Regions from separate parts of the Nocardia sp. GP40 genome, predicted to be linked through region 2. Evidence: riboswitches for the same ligand, from Rfam matches in the RefSeq annotation. Region 2 holds a riboswitch; the other holds the start of a gene.
What was found. A riboswitch is a leader RNA that binds a small molecule or an ion and turns the genes downstream of it on or off. The one in region 2 is predicted to bind cobalamin.

Region 1 (8,720 bases), on a different contig from region 2:
AGACTTACGGCTCCGGGGCCAGCACTTCACCGGTCTCGGCCGCCCGGACGAGGATCGCCTCGACCGGGCAGGACTCAGCGGCGTCCAGCACCGCCTCGTCCGGATCGATGAGCTCGGCGGCCGGCTGCGACCGTTCGCCGACGAGCGAGAAGCGCCCCGCGGCGGTCCCGGTGCAGACTCCCGAGCCGATGCAGGTGCCCTTGTCGACCGTGACGCGCCATTGCTGTTCGGTTATGGCCTACCAGCTCACCGGCAGTGCCTTGGGGCCCCGCACCAGCAGGCCCGTCTTGAACGGCACCTCCTCCGGGGCCACCGCGAGGGTGAGGCCCGGGAAACGGTGTAGCAATGATTCGAAGGTGACCTGCAGCTCGACGCGCGCGAGCTGGGCGCCGAGGCAGTGGTGCACGCCGTGCCCGAAGGCGATGTGGGGATTGTGCCTGCGGGCGAGGTCGAGCTCGGCGGCCGCGTCGAAGACGGATTCGTCGCGGTTGGCGGACTGGGTGTTCACGAACACCGTCTCACCGGCGCGCACGGTGACACCGCACAGGTCGAGATCCTCGGTGGCCACGCGGCCGAAGGCGGCGCCGCCCGACCCCAGCTGCACATAGCGCAGCAGTTCCTCGATCGCGCCGGGCATCAGTTCGGGTTCCCGGCGCAGCCGCTCCCACTGTCCGGGCATGGTGAGCAGGGTGTAGGTGAAGTTGGCGATCTGGCTGGCGGTGGTCTCGTGCCCGGCGATGAGCAGGGTGATGCCGAGCTGGACCAGCTCGGCCTCGGTGAGGCGGTCGTCCTCGTCGCGGGCGGTGACCAGCGCACCCAGCAGATCGCCGCCGCCGCCGGTAGGATCGGCGCGGCGCGCGGCGACCACCTCGGCCAGATACGCCTCCAATCCGGCTCGGGCGGCGGCGATCTCGTCGGCGGTGTAGGCGGTGGTGGACAGTGCGGCGTCGGAGAAGTCCCGGAACCGGTGCTGATCGCTCGGGGGCACGCCGAGCATCTCGCAGATGATGGTGACCGGCAGTGGAAGTGCCAGCTCGGCCACGAGATCCGCGGGAGCGCCGTGCTTTTCGAGCGCGTCCAGGCGCTCGTCGACGATCTGCTGGGCGCGCGGGCGCAGCTGCTCGACGCGACGCCCGGTGAACGCCTTGGCGACGAGCCGGCGCAGCCGGGTGTGATCCGGCGGGTCCATGCTCAGGAGCGTGTTGGGGCGGCTCGGCTGGGCCAGCACCCGGGGGATGTCCTCGCGGTCGACGGTGGCCGCGCGGCTGAAGCGCGGATCGGCCAGCACGAATTTGACATCCTCGTACCGGGTTACGAGCCACCCGTCGCCGCCGTAGGGCATTCGGACGCGGACGATGGGTTCCTCGCGGCGCAGTGCCACGAGTGCCGGATCGATATCGAGCCGGATCGGCGGATTGAAGGGGTAGCGGCGCACCTCGGAGTCGACCGTCATGACATCTCCCTATTCCCCCTCCCCGCTCGTGACGGGGTGTCAGCGATGCTATCGATTGCTTACAAAGCCCCATCGTAGGGACGCTGCTATACGCCGTCAATGGACGAATCCCATTACGCGGGTGCGGGATTCACATCCATGAACGGCGGCGTCGGCCGCCTCACGCGGGCCGTGGATCGGTGCGGCGGTCGAAGACCTGGGGCCGGGCGATGCGCAGCGCGGTGGCGATGGCGCCGAGCAGGACAGCGTCGTCGCCCAGGGTGCTCGGGGCGACCGTCGGGCGCAGTGGCGTGGAATGTGCCAGGGTGGAGCGGATCTGATCCAGCAGCAGATCGGCGCTGTGGCCCAGGCCGCCGCCGAGCACGATCAGATCCGGATCGAGCACCGCGGTCACCGCGGCGACCACCAGCGCCAGGCGCTCGCCCTCCTCGCGTACCACCTGTGCCGCAATCGGATCCCCGGCACGGGCGGCGGCGAAGACAGTCTTGGCGCTCAGGCGTCCGGGCATGCCGCGGGCGCGGGCCGCGCGCACGACCGCATCCGCGGAGACGGCCGTCTCCAGTGCGCCGCGCCGCGCCGCGGGTGCGGTGGCGGCCCCGAAGGCGGCTGGGAGGTAACCGATTTCACCCGCCGCCCCGTGTGCGCCGGTGAACAGCTCACCGTGCGAGACGATGCCGACGCCGAGGCCGGTGCCGATCAGGACGTAGACGAACAGCCGGCTGCCGCGCCCGACACCGAACGAATATTCGCCCAGGGCCGCGAGATTGGCGTCGTTGTGCATCGAGAGCTCGGAGGCGCCCAGGCGCTCGCGCAGGCCCTCCAGCAGGCCCGCGCGGCCCCAGCCCGGCAGATTGGCCGCGAAATGCACCCGCTCGTCCTGGGCGTCGAAGACGCCGGGGCTCCCGAGGCTGGTGTGCACCACCTCCGCCATGCTCACCCCCGCCTCGGCCAGCACCTGCTCGGCGGCCCGGCCGGCCAGCTCGGCGACGGCGGTGGCGGTGCGCGCCCGATTGGGAATGTCGGCGCGGGACAGCACCGTTCCGGCCAGGTCGGCGACCGCGGCGCGCAGCCGCGCCCGGCCGATATCGATGCCCAGCACGTATCCGGCGGTGGGGTCGGGCTCGTACAGCACCGCGGTGCGGCCGCGATCCGGCGCGAGGGTGCCGACCACCCGGACCAGTCCGTGTGCCTGCAGTGCCGCAAGGGCACTGGACACGGTCGGCTTGGACAGGCCGGTGTCGCGGGCGAGTTGGGCGCGGGTGGAGGATCCGGCGGTGCGCAACTGTTCGAGCAGCAGCCGTTCGTTGTTGCTGCGCAGGCGTTGCCGGTTCCACGGCTGCTCGTCCGTCGCCATCGGTGCTGGTGTCCCGTCCACGAACCCACAGTAAGTCGTCGAATCCTGACGAACTCTTGACGGCAATAGTAAAGGAACTTAACTTTATTTGAAATCAGCTCCCACTCCGGAGGCCGTCATGCCGGACGCTCGTCACCTTCCCCGCAAGATCGGCCTGTTGCAGGCCACCGCCATCAATATGAGCCAGATGGTGGGCATCGGGCCCTTCGTCACGATCCCGCTGATGGTCGCCGCGTTCGGTGGTCCGCAGGCGGTGATCGGCTGGATCGCGGGCGCCGTACTGGCCCTGGCGGACGGCCTGGTCTGGGCGGAACTCGGCGCCGCGCAGCCCGGCGCCGGGGGCACCTACATCTATCTGCGCGAGGCGTTCCAGTACCGCACCGGTCGCTTGATGCCGTTCCTGTTCGTCTGGACCGCAATGCTTTTCATTCCGCTGATCATGTCCACCGGGGTGCAGGGGCTGGTGCAGTATCTGGCCTACCTCTGGCCGTCCATGACGACCGGGCAGGGCGACCTGGTCGGCGTCGCGGTGGTCGCGCTCGTGCTGGTGCTGCTGTGGCGGCGGGTGGAGAGCATCGGGCGCCTGTCGGTGGTGCTGTGGTCGGTGATGATCGTGTCGGTGCTCGCGGTGATTCTCGCTGCCTTCACCCATTTCCATCCCGCGCTGGCGTTCACCTGGCCCGCGCACGCGATCGCGCTGACCCACGGCAGCTTCTGGCTGGGCTTCGCCTCGGGCCTGACCATCGGCATCTACGACTACCTGGGCTACAACACCACCGCGTATCTCGGCGCGGAGATCAAGAATCCGGGGCGGGTGCTGCCGCGCTCGATCATCTACGCGATCGTCGCGGTGATGGCGGTCTATCTGCTGCTGCAGATCGGGGTGCTGGGCGTGATCCACTGGCCCGATATGCTGGACCCGAAAAACGTTGCCTCCCAATCTGTTGCCTCGGCGGTGCTGGAGCACACCATGGGCAAGGCCGCCGCGGACGTGGTCACCGTGCTGATCCTGATCACCGCGTTCGCCTCGGTGTTCACCGGGCTGCTCGGCGGCTCGCGGGTGCCCTTCGACGCCGCGCACGACCGGGTCTTCTTCCGGTCCTTCGCCAGACTGCATGCGCGGCACCAGTTCCCGATGCTGGGGCTGGCCGCGATGGGTGTGATCACCGCCGCAGGATTCCTGCTGGCCCGGCACGTGGGCGCCAGCGCGGCGCATCCGCCGCTCGCCACGCTCATCGCGCTGCTGACCACCGTGATGGTGATCGTGCAGTCCTTCGCCCAGATCGCCGCGGTCACCGTGCTGCGGCGCCGCCAGCCCGGCCTGCTGCGGCCGTACAAGATGCTGCTGTATCCGCTACCGAGCATCGTGGCCGCGATTGGGTGGCTGGTCATCTACGGCTACGCCGACAAGGCCAACCCCGGCGTGCATCCCATCGAGCTGTCGCTGGCGTGGGTCGTGCTGGGGCTCATAGCCTTCCTGGTCTGGGCGCGCGTTGAACGGGTATGGCCGTTCGGGCCCAAGGAGATTCAGGAGCGGTATCTGTCCCAGCAGGATGCGGCGGCGATCGGCTGAGCGGGCTCGGCCGGACCCGGCTGTTGAGACTCTCTGTCAGTCGGCGAGTTCGTGCACGGTCGCGCGGAGCGTCCACGCGGGCGCGCGGTAATGCAGGGTGGTGGCGCTGAGTGGGAGAATGTCGATGCGCCAGAACGATTCCGGGGGAGCCGACAGGGTGCACAGGATCGCTGCGCGGACGACGGCGGGGTGGGTGACCGCGACGATCCGCTCGCCGCGGCCGGCGATATCGCCGAGCCAGGCGCGCACGCGTTCGATCAGATCGGTGATGGACTCGCCGCCGTGCCCACGGAATTCGGGATCGGTCAGCCAGCCCATCAGCAGTTCGGGCGCCAGGGAGTCCATCGGCCGCCCGGCCCATTCGCCGGATTCCAGCTCGCGCAGCGCCGGTTCGGGAGTTCCGTCCAGGCCCAGCGACCGTGTGGTCTGTGCGGCCCGCAGCTCCGGAGCGTGATAAACCGCCGACGGCTCCGGTCCGGGCAGGCCGCCCGCCTTCTCGACCGACCGCTCGCCCAGGGCGTTGAGCGGTTCGTCGGCGGGAAAGCGGGCGGCCTGCACCGCATCGGTGAGCGCGTGCGTCACCAGTGTGAGCCGGGTGACCGGACTCATACGATCGGCGCGACGGCCGGGGCGTCCGGCGTTGCGGTGCTCGCACGGCCGAACAGCCGCGGCGCCAGGGTGCCGAATCCGACTCCGATCACCATCCACAGGATCACCTGCGCGGCAAAGGAATACAGCCGGAACTGCCACAGTGTGTCGGCGGGGAAGCCCGGGTACACGATGTGGCCCGCGGGATCGGTGAGCGGCTGCGGCGTCTCGGTCGCGAAGTTGCCGTACGCGTGGTTCTCCGACAGGTGCCCGAGCGAGGGCAGCAGCAGGATCACCACGGTCATCACCACGATGAATGCCAGCGCCGAGGTCAGCACGGCATTCCAGTTGCCCAGGCGGGCCTGGAGCCTGCGGCCTAGCCAGATCGCGCCGATCAGCGCCACCGTGGACAGGACGATCATCGTCACGAACAGGAAGGTGCGTTCCTTGATCGTCTCCGGGTGGCCGATCGAGGGCGGATTGGCCGGATACTTCAGGAAGGGCACCCCGTACGTCGCCAGGAACATGCCCCCGGCCACCAGCAACGCCAGATTCCGTGGCGTGATCGAGCCGACGCGGCCCACGCAGAGGCAGTACACGACCGCGAACAGCGCGCCCATGGCCATGCCGAACACGATCATGCCGAATCCGATGCCGATGTTCGACTGCACCGTCCTGCTGAAAGTGTCCGGGCCCATATCGGGCATCGGGAGCCCGGCGGCCTGGTCCAGCGCCGCGCGCGCATCGTCACGCCCGCTCTCGTAGTCGATGGCGCGCCCGATGACCGGCTCGGCCAGCAGCCGGGCGAAGATGAATGCCAGTAAACCGGCCAGGGCGCCCACGAGCACGCCCCGGCCGATGATCCGCTTTTCCATTGTGGGTCGTCTCCTGCGATCAGTGGCAGGGGAAACCGAGGAAATGGCGCGCATCATGCACGAACTCGTGCACGTGCATGTCGCTGCCGAAGATCGAGACGGCGCCCTGATCGATGCCGATGAAGTAGTACGCCAGCAGCGCCAGCACGGTGGTGCCGGCCAGCCAGAGCATGGTGGTGGGGACGGACAGCGGGACGGCGCCGAGGCCGGAACGGGGAGCGTAGGACGTAGCCACGGTGACTCTCCTTGTGCGGGAGGGGATCTCGCGTCCCCTCGGCCGATACATGTCTCGGCGTCCGGGGTCTGACTCGCATCGGGTGACCGATGCTCACAGTGGCGCGACCGTCCCGGAGTTACACCGGATTCCACGAATCGCCGATCACATGACGATACGAAACGACCGCCGAAACGGTCAAATGGTGCGTCGGCGCCCGGTTCCTCCCCCGCGGCCGTCCGCCCCGCCGAGCCGGGCCAGAAACGCGGCGATATCACGGTGGGTGCGCAATCGGATGAACGTGATGTCCCGGTAGGCGGGGTCGGACTGCGCCGCGAGATATCGGGCGCGGTTCCGGGGGTGCGACTGCCAGGCGAAGACGATGATCGAGCGCTGCGGATCCCGGGACACCATGTTGCGCCAGTGCTCCCGATTGCCGTTCCACAGCTCGCGCCCGGTCAGCACACGGGCCGCGGTGCGCCGGATCAGCTGCGCCATGATCAGCGGCCGCGGCAGGTCCAGCCACAGCACGGTGTCCGCCCGGCTCCACACCAGATCACCGAGTTTGCCGCGGTAGTTGCCGTCGATCACCCAGGTCTCACGGGCGATGCGCTCGGCCACGACCGCCCGGAATTCCTCGTCGCCGATCGGCGTCCACCCGGGCAGGTGGTGGATGGCGTCCAGTTCGACGTGCGGGACGCCCAGTCGCCGCGAAACCCCCTGCGCGAGCGTCGTCTTCCCCGATCCCGAGGTACCCACCACCGAGATGCGCCGCATGGTCCTCACGCCACCATTCTTACGGGCCGGTGTGGCCGCCTGTCACCTTTCGCGGGTTCGCGTCGTCAACAGGGCGCGGGCGGGACACGTTCAGTCCAGCGACGCGTGCATGAGATACACGTTGTAGTGGCGATATTCCGACAGCGTGAAATACAGCTCGTGCGCGGTGGACCACGGATGGATGAAGCCGCCGTAGCCCGAGGGGTAGTCCTGGGTGCTCAGAAGTGTGGCCGGCGCGGACCAAAGGCCCTGCGGCGTAGCGGATCTGCGCAGCACGATGACGTTGTGCACCGCGTCCAGGTAGGTCATCTCCCACCGGTGCGCGCCGGTGTCGTAGCGCACCGAGAGTTCCCCGGCGACGCTGGACATGATGGGGGTGGCGGACAATTCGGCGCCGTTGCCGCCCGGCATCGGGGCCTCGAGGGTCGGCCGCCAGAAACCGTCGACCCAGTACTGGTAGGCGGTCTTGTTCAGCACCTGGTCCTGCGGGACCCGCGCCAGCGCGATCGTGCCGAAGCGCCCGTTGGGTGTGCCGAACATGTAGACGTAGCCCTCGTGCGGCGTCATCGCCACCACCTGGAACTGGCCCTGCCCGAAGATGTTGTCCCAGCGCGCATTCTCGTCGTCGACCCAGTTCTGTCCGCCGTCGTCCGAGTAGGCCAGCCCGCCGTAGTTGGTCCACCAGCGGCTCGGCCGTTTCGACCAGCGCGCCACCGACATATAGCTGAGGTACTGCCGATTGCCGAGCGCGAAACCCGATGTCGGGATCACGGTGATCTCGAAGTTGTTCACTTTGTAGCTGCCCAGCAGCTCGGTGGCGTGACAGGGCCGGTCGGAGACCATGCTGTCGATCGACATGCCGTGCGCGAGATCGTGATCGGAGCTGAATCCGAGCACGTTGCTGCGCCAGTCGCCGCCGCTGGGACCGCCGTCGTGGAATCCCGTGCCGAAGGTGTCGCCGAAGGCGATCGCGATGCGGCCCGGCGCCGACTCCCACATGAGCCCGAGGTCGGTGTCGTCGACCTGCCAGCGCGCATCGGTGCGGTTCTGCGATCCCGGACCCGTCAGCTGGCTGATCGGGTACACGTCGTGCACCCGGGGCGCGGGGACCGGCCGGGTGACGGGCGCGGGCTGCAGCGGCGGATGTTCGACCGGCGGAATCGCTTGCGGGCGTGGGCCCGTCACGTCCGGGCCGAGCAGCATGATAGGCAGCGGGATCGTCTCGGGGTCCGGTACGAACTGCAGCTTCGGCGGCTGCCACGGGGTCGGCTGGACGACCGTCGCCGTCGAGGTCGGCGGCGCGGGGGTGGTGGTCGTGGTGGTCGATGCCGGGGCCGGCTTCGGCGGACCCTCCGGCCAGGTGGGGGTGCCCGGTGGAATCGGAAGCGCCGTGCGCGGATTCCCGCCCGTCAGCTGCGGGCACGGATTGGCGCACTGATCCGCCGGGAGCGCGGCCGGTGGGATCCGGGTGCGGTTGATCTGCTTGGGGACCTTGAACGGGGTGATCTTCGGCTGTAACACCTGCACCTGCACCGTCGGCGGCTGCGCCGGGGCGGGCGGGGGGACCGGGGCCTTCGGATTCGGCATCCGCATCAGCGGGTCGAAGCCCGCCTCGCCGCACGCGTTCACCGGGGCCGGCTCCCACGGCAGGACATCGGCCCGGCCCGTCTGCGCCGTGGCCACCGCGACCATGGCCACCGCGGCACCTACCGCAACCTGTCGCAGCACCCGCTCGCGCTCCTCGGCATCCGTGCGAATTGACAACCAGACCTTATCCGACGGCCAACGACACGCGAACGCAGACGCATTCGATGCGGGGCCTCGCGCCACGAACCTGGGCCGCGCGACGGCCCGGCGGTAGCATCATCGTCATCCGTGCGTGAGAG
Region 2 (8,720 bases):
TCGCTCGAGACCTGGGTGATGCCCGCCCTCGCCCGCGGCCCGGCGGGTGTGTGCTTCGAAATCCACCGGGAGGACGAGGAACACACGACACGACTGCTTCGCGACGGCACCGTGATGGCCGCCGTCACCGCCACCGCGCAGCCCGTGCAGGGCTGCCGGGTGCGACGGCTGGGCGCGATGCGATATCGGCCGATGGCCACGCCGGCATTCGCCCGCACCTGGTTCCCCGAGGGCACCACGGTCCGGGCGTTCGCCGCGGCGCCGGTGGTGATGTTCGACCGCAAGGACGATCTGCAGGATCGGCTGATGCGCCGCCGCACCCGCCGCCCGGTGAACCCGCCCCGGCACTACATCCCCGCCACCTCCGGGTACGCCGAGGCGGTACGGCTGGGCCTGGGCTGGGGCATGCTGCCCGAACAGCAGCTCGGCACCGGGCCGTACGCGCGGGACCTGATCCGCATCGACGACACGCTGCACGTGGACGTGGTGCTGTACTGGCAGCAGTGGCGGCTGGACTCCCCCGCGCTCACCGCCGTCGCGCAGACCATCGCCGCCACCGCGGCGACATCCCTGCGGTGAGGGCTGAGCAACGGAAGTCGTTGCGGCAAACATCCAGCCCACCGCCGGCCCCCCATCGGATGAGGCGTGTGTCGACTGCTGCGCTATGACCTCCACGGCCCGCTGCCGGGGTCGACCCCAGATCCGTGCGAATCGGCCGGCGACCAGGCGTCAGGGTTCGTAGTCGGCCAACTCGACGCGCGTCTCGCCGTACTTGCGCGGCTTCTGCGCGGAAAAGTGTGCGGGCCAATCGGTTTCGGCGGACCGCGTGGCCCGCTCGACGACGACCAGCGCGCCGGGATGCAGCCAGCCGTTCGCCACCAGCGACCGGAGATCGGCGGTGACCTCGGCCGCCTCCAGCGCGTACGGGGGATCGGACAGCACCAGATCGTACGGCTCGGCCGGTACCCCGGCAAGCACCGAAGACACTGTGCCCGTCCGCAATTCGCCGCCCGGAAGGCCGAGTTCGGCGATGTTGCCGCGCACCACCGCCGCGGCCTTGCGATCGGATTCGACCAGCAGTGCGTGAGATGCGCCGCGGGACAACGCCTCCAGCCCCAGGGCGCCGGACCCGGCATACAGGTCCAGCACCCGGATGCCGTCGAAATCCATTCGGGCACTGAGCATGCTGAACAGCGCCTCGCGCACCCGGTCCGACGTCGGCCGGGTCCCCGCGGGCGGCACCCGCAGGCGCCGCCCACCGGCGAGCCCGGCCACGATGCGGGTCACCGCGGCACTGCTTTCCCGCTCACGACTGCGCCTCGCTGGCGCTCGGCTCCGTCGTGCGCGCGGCGCACTGTGTCGATGGTTCGCTGCGCTGCGCTGCGCTCACTCGGCCGCGGTCTCGTTCAGGCGCACGTCCACGAGCAGATCCCCGCCCTCGACCTGCTGCACCTTGCCGATGGCGACGCGCGCGATCGTGCCCGCGCGCGGCGCGGTGATCGCGGCCTCCATCTTCATGGCCTCGATCGTGCCGATGGTGTCGCCCGCCGCGATAACGTCCCCCTCGGAGACGACGAGGGTCACCGCACCGGCGAACGGCGCGGCGATGTGGCCGCTGTTGGACTTGTCGGCCTTCTCCGCGGCCGGAACCTCGCTGGCGATCGAGCGGTCGCGGACCAGGATCGGGCGCAGCTGCCCGTTCAGGATGCACATCACCGTGCGCATGCCGCGCTCGTCCGGCTCGGAGATGGCCTCGAGCCCGATCAGCAGGGTGACGCCCTTCTCCAGCTGTACCCGGTGCTCCTCGCCGTGCCGCAGGCCGTAGAAGAACTGATTCGCCGACAGGCTGGAGGTGTCGCCGAATTTCTCACGGTGCTCGGCGAATTCGCGGGTGGGTCCGGGGAACAGCAGGCGGTTCAAGGTGTCCCGGCGCCGCGCCGAATCACCGTTCAGTCCCGCCTCGTCCTGGGCGGTCAGCTGGGTCTCGGGCTTGGCCGGGCCGCGCCCGGTCAGCGCACGGCTGCGGAACGGTTCGGGCCAGCCACCGGCCGGAGTGCCGAGCTCGCCGCGCAGGAATCCGACGACCGAGTCCGGAATGTCATAGCGGCCGGGGTCGGCGGCGAAGTCCGCGACGTCCACCCCGGAACCGACCAGCGACAGCGCCAGATCGCCGACCACCTTCGAGGACGGGGTCACCTTCACCAGACGGCCGAGCAGCCGGTCGGCCGCGGCGTACTTCGCCTCGACCTCCTCGAACCGGTCGCCCAGGCCCAGGGCGATGGCCTGCTGGCGCAGATTGGACAGCTGCCCGCCCGGAATCTCGTGCTCGTAGACGCGCCCGGTCGGGCCCGGCAGCCCGGACTCGAAGGGCGCGTAGCCCTTTCGCAACGCCTCCCAGTAGGGCTCGAGATCGCAGACATTCTGCAGATTCAGGCCGCTGTCGTGGGGTGAATGCGCCGCGGCGGCCACGATCGCCGAGAGCGGGGGCTGAGACGTGGTGCCCGCCATGGGCGCCGACGCACCGTCTACCGCGTCGGCCCCGGCCTGCCAGGCCGCCAGGTACGTCGCCAGCTGCCCGCCCGGGGTGTCGTGGGTGTGCACGTGCACAGGCAGATCGAAGTTCTCGCGCAGCGCGGTCACCAGGGTGTGCGCCGCGGGTGCGCGCAGCAGCCCGGCCATGTCCTTGATGCCGATGATGTGCGCGCCGGCCTCGACGATCTGCTCGGCCAGCTTCAGGTAGTAGTCCAGGGTGTACAGGTTCTCGTCCGGATTGGACAGATCCCCGGTGTAGCTCAGCGCCACCTCGGCCACGGCCGTGCCCGTCTCGCGCACCGCATCGATCGCCGGGCGCATCTGATCGACGTTGTTGAGCGCGTCGAAGATGCGGAAGATGTCGATCCCGGTCGCTGTCGCCTCGGAAACGAAAGCGCGCGTGACCTTTTCCGGGTACGGGGTGTAGCCGACCGTGTTGCGGCCACGCAGCAGCATCTGCAGGCAGATGTTCGGAATCGCCTCGCGCAGCGCGGCCAGGCGCTCCCAGGGATCCTCGTGCAGGAACCGCAGCGCCACATCGTAGGTCGCGCCGCCCCAGCATTCGATCGACAGCAGTTCGGGAGTCATCCGCGCGACGTGCCCGGCCACCTGCAGCAGGCTGTTGGTGCGCACGCGCGTGGCCAGCAGCGACTGGTGCGCGTCGCGGAAGGTGGTGTCGGTGACGGCGATTCCCCGCTGTTGCCGCAGGGCCTGCGCGAAACCCTCGGGGCCCGAACGCAACAGGCGCTGGCGGGACCCGTCCGGCGGCGGCACGGTCAGATCCAGCGCGGGCAGCTTGTCCTGCGGGTACACCGCGGTCGGTCGCTGGCCGTGCGGCTTGTTGACGGTGATATCGGCAAGGTAGGTGAGGATTTTGGTGCCGCGGTCCGCGGATCCGCGCTGGGTCAGGAGGTACGGGCGTTCATCGATGAACGAGGTGGTGATCCGCCCGGCCCGGAAGTCCGGATCGTCGAGCACCGCCTGCAGGAACGGAATATTGGTGGACACGCCGCGGATCCGGAATTCGGCGACCGCGCGCCGCGCCCGCGCCACCGCGGCGGTGAAATCCCTTCCGCGACAGGTGAGCTTGACCAGCATCGAATCGAAGTGGGCGCCGACCTCCGCGCCGAGGTTGGCCCCGCCGTCCAGGCGGATGCCGCTGCCGCCCGGACTGCGGTAGGCGGTGATGCGCCCGGTGTCGGGCCGGAATCCGTTGGCCGGGTCCTCGGTAGTGATCCGGCACTGCAGCGCCGCGCCCCGGATCGAGATCGAATCCTGGCTCAGGCCGAGTTCCTCCAGGCTCTCCCCGGCCGCGATCCGCAGCTGGGAGGCGACCAGGTCGACATCCGTGATCTCCTCGGTCACCGTGTGTTCCACCTGGATGCGCGGATTCATCTCGATGAACACGTGATTGCCGCGCTCGTCGAGCAGGAACTCCACCGTGCCGGCGCAGCTGTATCCGATCTGCCGGGCGAAGGCGACCGCGTCCGCGCAGATCCGTTCCCGCAGTGCCGGATCCAGATTCGGCGCGGGCGCGAGCTCGATCACCTTCTGATGGCGCCGCTGCAGCGAGCAGTCGCGTTCGAACAGATGGATGACGTTACCGCGGCCGTCGGCAAGGATCTGCACCTCGATGTGCCTGGGATTGATCACCGCCTGCTCGAGGAACACCGTCGCATCGCCGAACGCCGATTCGGCCTCGCGCATCGCGGCCTCGACCGCCTCGCGCAGCTGGGCCCGATCGGCGACCCGGCGCATGCCGCGCCCGCCGCCGCCCGCGACGGCTTTGACGAAGACCGGAAACTCCATCTCCTCGGCCGCGGCCAGCAGCTCCGGCACGTCCGCCGAGGGCGCGCTGGAGTTCAGCACCGGCAGTCCGGCCGCCCGGGCGGCGGCGATCGCGCGTGCCTTGTTGCCGGTCAGCTCGAGCACGTGGGCCGAGGGGCCGATGAACGTGATGCCCTCGGCGGCGCACGCCGCGGCCAGGTCCGGGTTCTCCGACAGGAAGCCGTACCCGGGATAGATCGCATCGGCACCGGCGGTCTTGGCCGCCTTGATGATCTCCTCGATCGACAGGTAGGCCCGGACCGGGTGTCCAGGGACGCCGATCTGATACGCCTCGTCGGCCTTGGTCCGGTGCACCGAGTTGCGGTCCTCGTAGGGAAATACCGCGACGGTCCCTACTCCGAGTTCGTAGGCGGCACGGAACGCACGAATGGCGATTTCCCCGCGGTTGGCGACCAGCACTTTGGAGAACATTCGATAAAGGTACATGCCGGTGAGCAGGCCTTGCGAATTCGAATGGAGTTCGCAAAATCCTAACAACGGCAGGTGGGGAACTGCGAAGTTTGCGTAATCCGGACGAAACTCGACGGCTCGGTCGTCGGCCTGTGCGCGAATGTGGACGCATCGCGGATCGCCTATGCTTGACAACGCAGCTGGTTCGCTGCACCGGCGAGTTGGAGCCCCGAGCGTCGTGCGGCAGCGTCGAACCCGGTCCCTCAGGGCCGGGTGAGAGGGAACCCGGTGGGAATCCGGGACTGTCCCGCAGCGGTATGCAGGAACGACCGCCGTCATCAGCACTGGGTGCACACCTGGGAAGCGACGGCCAGTAGGACACACCCCGGCACGACCGGGGTGCGCTCGTCAAGGCGGCGCCTGTAAGTCCGAAGACCTGCCCGCTGTGCCGGATACGCCGTATCCGGCGGCCACCGCCTCGTGGATCGGGCGGGCGGACCCCGGTGCATCACACACACACTCTGGGCTCCGTCTGCGCATATACGGCGGTGACCGTGGCTACCAGCACTGGAGCAATTCCATGACTGTCATTCCGCACACACCGTTCACCGCGACGGTCCCCGGCATTCCGCGAATCGGGCCGCGGCGCGAGCTCAAGCGGGCGATCGAGGGCTACTGGGCGGGCCGCCTCACCGCGGATGAACTGCACGCCGTGGCCGGTGGCCTGCGTGCCGACCAGCTGCGCGCCCTGCATGCCGCGGGACTCGACTCGGTGCCGATCGGCACCTTCTCGTACTACGACCAGATGCTCGACACGGCGGTCCTGCTCGGCGCGCTGCCGCCCCGGGTCGCGGGCATCGCCGACCCACTGGACCGCTACTTCGCGGCGGCGCGTGGCACCGATGGCATCGAACCGCTCGAGATGACCAAGTGGTTCGACACCAACTACCACTACCTGGTGCCCGAGATCGGCGCGGACACCGCATTCACCCTGCACCCCGAGAAGGTGCTCGGCGAGCTGCGCGAGGCGCGGGAGCTCGGCATCCCGGCCCGTCCGGTGATCATCGGCCCGGTGACATTCCTGAAGCTGGCCAAGGGAATCGACAGCGCGGCGCCCCTGGCCAGGTTGGCGGAGCTGCTGCCGTTGTACCGAGAACTGCTGGGGCAGCTGGCCGCCGCGGACGCGCAGTGGGTCCAGATCGACGAGCCGGTGCTGGTCACCGATCTCACCGACGAGGAGATCGTGCTCGTCCGGAACACCTATGCGGACCTGGCTTCCGCGCCGACGCGGCCCGCACTGCTGGTCGCGACGTACTTCGGACGACCGGGCCCGGCGCTCGAGGTGCTGGCCGGGACCGGCATCGAGGGCATCGCACTCGACTTCGTCTCGGGCACAACCGTTTCCGACGTGACCTCGATCCCGGCGCTGGCGAACAAGCTGCTGGTGGCGGGCGTGGTGGACGGGCGCAACGTGTGGCGCACCGACCTCGACGACGCGCTCGCCACGCTGGGCACCCTGCAGGGCGCGTCCGGCTCGCTGGCTGTCTCGAGCTCCAGTTCGCTACTGCACGTACCGTATTCGCTCGAGCCCGAGGCCGAGCTGGACCCGGCGCTGCGCTCGTGGCTCGCCTTCGGCGCCGAGAAGGTCCGCGAGGTACAGCTGCTCGCCCGGGCGCTGAGGGAGGGCACCGAGGCCATCACCGACGAGCTGACCACCGCCCGCACCGCGGCCCGGAGCCGCCGCGACGACCCGCGCCTGCACGTGGGCACCGTCCGCGCCCGCCTGGCGGCCCTGGGCCCGGACGCCGAACATCGCGCCCCGGCCGAGGAACGCCGTGCGCTGCAACGTGATCGGCTGCACCTACCGCTGCTGCCGACCACGACCATCGGCTCCTATCCGCAGACCACCGCCATCCGCAAGGCGCGGGCGGCGCTGCGCGCCGGGGAGATCACCGAGGCGCAGTATCGCGAGCAGATGCGCGCGGAGATCACCGATGTGGTTGCGCTGCAGGAGAAGCTGGGACTGGACGTGCTGGTGCACGGCGAACCCGAGCGCAACGACATGGTGCAGTACTTCGCCGAGCAGCTCGACGGATTCGCCGCTACCGCGAACGGCTGGGTGCAGTCCTACGGCACCCGCTGCGTGCGCCCGCCCATCCTGTTCGGCGACGTGGTGCGCCGGGAACCCATGACCGTGGAATGGATCTCGTACGCACAGTCGCTCACCGACAAGCCGGTCAAGGGCATGCTGACCGGGCCGGTGACCATTCTGGCGTGGTCGTTCGTGCGCGATGATCAGCCGCTGGCGGATTCGGCTCGCCAAGTGGCCCTTGCCATCCGGGACGAGACCGTCGATCTGCAGACCGCGGGCATCCGCATCGTCCAGGTCGACGAGCCCGCCCTGCGGGAGCTGCTGCCGCTGCGCGCGGAGGCCAAGCCGGACTACCTGAACTGGTCGGTGGCCGCGTTCCGGTTGTCCACCAGCGGAGTATCGGATGCCACGCAGATCCACACGCATCTGTGCTACTCCGAATTCGGTGAGGTCATCGACGCGATCACGGCGCTGGACGCCGATGTCGCCTCGATCGAGGCGGCGCGCTCGCACATGGAGGTGCTGGACGATCTGAACTCGGCCGGATTCGATCTGGGCGTCGGACCGGGCGTCTACGACATCCATTCGCCCCGGGTACCGACCGTGGAGGAGATCAGTGCCGCGCTGCGGTCCGCCCTGAAAGCCGTTCCGGCCGAACGGCTCTGGGTGAACCCCGACTGCGGGCTGAAGACCCGCGGGCCGGTCGAGGTGGAAGAGTCGCTGCGCAACATGGTCGCCGCCGCGCACAGCGTGCGCTGAGCTCTGGCGAATGAGGTGGCCTGCCCGGCTTCGGCCGGACGGGCCGCCGTCGCACCGGGGCTACCCTCGAACTCATGACCACTCCGGAACCCCTGCGCTACCGCCTGATCACCGGCCCTGACGACGCCACCTTCTGCCAGCGCATCAGTGCCCTGCTGGACGAGGGCTACCGGCTCCACGGCTCGCCGTCGGTGACCTTCGACGGCACGACCGTCATCGCCGCCCAGGCGGTGATCCTCGACCCGCGCTAGGCGTACCTCCGCATTCGCTCTCAGTCGGCTATCTCCCGGAAACTCCCCAGGGAGCGGATGGTGACCGCGGCACCTCACCTCTGACCCGCTCCCGGTGAAATGATCATCCTTCGCACAGTACGCACCGGTAACAGGGCCCGCGGTACCTCGCAGTAGCAGATTTTTTTCCGGCAATCCGCGAGGGAACTGCAATGATTGCGAAGGCCTGCAGTACCATCTGCGAGTGCGCAAGATGTATGCGGGTGCCCGACTACGGCGGTTGCGCGAGGAACGTCGGATGACCCAGGCGGCCCTGGCCAAGTCCCTCGAGCTGTCCCCCAGCTACCTCAACCAGCTCGAGCGCGATCAACGCCCGCTCACCATTCCGGTACTGCTGAAACTGAATTCGACGTTCGATCTCGATGTGCAGTTCTTCGCGGCGGACTCGGACGCCCGGCTGGTCTCGGACCTGCACGAGGTGCTGGTGGAGGCCGGCGGCGGCACCGCACCCCCCGCCGCGGAGGTCGAGGACCTGGCCACCCGCCTGCCCGAGGTGGCCAAGACGATCGTGGCCATGCACCGCCGGCTGCGCGCGGCCACCGATCAGCTGGACCTGCTGTCCTCCAAGGTCGCGACCCCGACGGGCGCCCCCGGCGTGCCCATGCCGTACGAGGACGTGCGCGACTTCTTCTACGACCATCACAACCACATCCCCCAGCTCGATCTGGCCGCCGAGCAGCTGTTCGAGGAGTCCGGCCTGACCATCGGCTCGCTGGACCGCCAGCTGGCCCGCGTCGCCGAGGAGCGCGCCCGGGTGACGGTGCTGGTCCGCGGCGACGGCGCAGATCCGGCCATCCCCAAGCGCCAGT

Region 1: it holds a riboswitch for cobalamin, as region 2 does, so the genes downstream of both, ABH933_RS38780 (CbtB domain-containing protein) here and metE (5-methyltetrahydropteroyltriglutamate--homocysteine S-methyltransferase) in region 2, are expected to answer to the same signal.

What each region holds. Positions count from the first base shown of each region.
Region 1 is NZ_JBNPVW010000018.1:63,354-72,073, reverse strand. It holds gene ABH933_RS38810 (ferredoxin) at 5-235, opposite strand; gene ABH933_RS38805 (cytochrome P450) at 239-1,453, opposite strand; gene ABH933_RS38800 (ROK family protein) at 1,614-2,828, opposite strand; gene ABH933_RS38795 (APC family permease) at 2,926-4,380, shown strand; gene ABH933_RS38790 (histidine phosphatase family protein) at 4,417-4,989, opposite strand; gene ABH933_RS38785 (CbtA family protein) at 4,986-5,843, opposite strand; gene ABH933_RS38780 (CbtB domain-containing protein) at 5,863-6,015, opposite strand; cobalamin riboswitch at 6,121-6,263, opposite strand; gene ABH933_RS38775 (hypothetical protein) at 6,256-6,843, opposite strand; gene ABH933_RS38770 (DUF4185 domain-containing protein) at 6,925-8,526, opposite strand.
Region 2 is NZ_JBNPVW010000001.1:216,288-225,007, reverse strand. It holds gene ABH933_RS00980 (LysR family transcriptional regulator ArgP) at 1-579, shown strand, start outside; gene rsmD (16S rRNA (guanine(966)-N(2))-methyltransferase RsmD) at 730-1,287, opposite strand; gene ABH933_RS00970 (pyruvate carboxylase) at 1,387-4,791, opposite strand; cobalamin riboswitch at 5,010-5,228, shown strand; gene metE (5-methyltetrahydropteroyltriglutamate--homocysteine S-methyltransferase) at 5,351-7,621, shown strand; gene ABH933_RS00960 (DUF1737 domain-containing protein) at 7,696-7,872, shown strand; gene ABH933_RS00955 (short-chain fatty acyl-CoA regulator family protein) at 8,096-8,720, shown strand, end outside.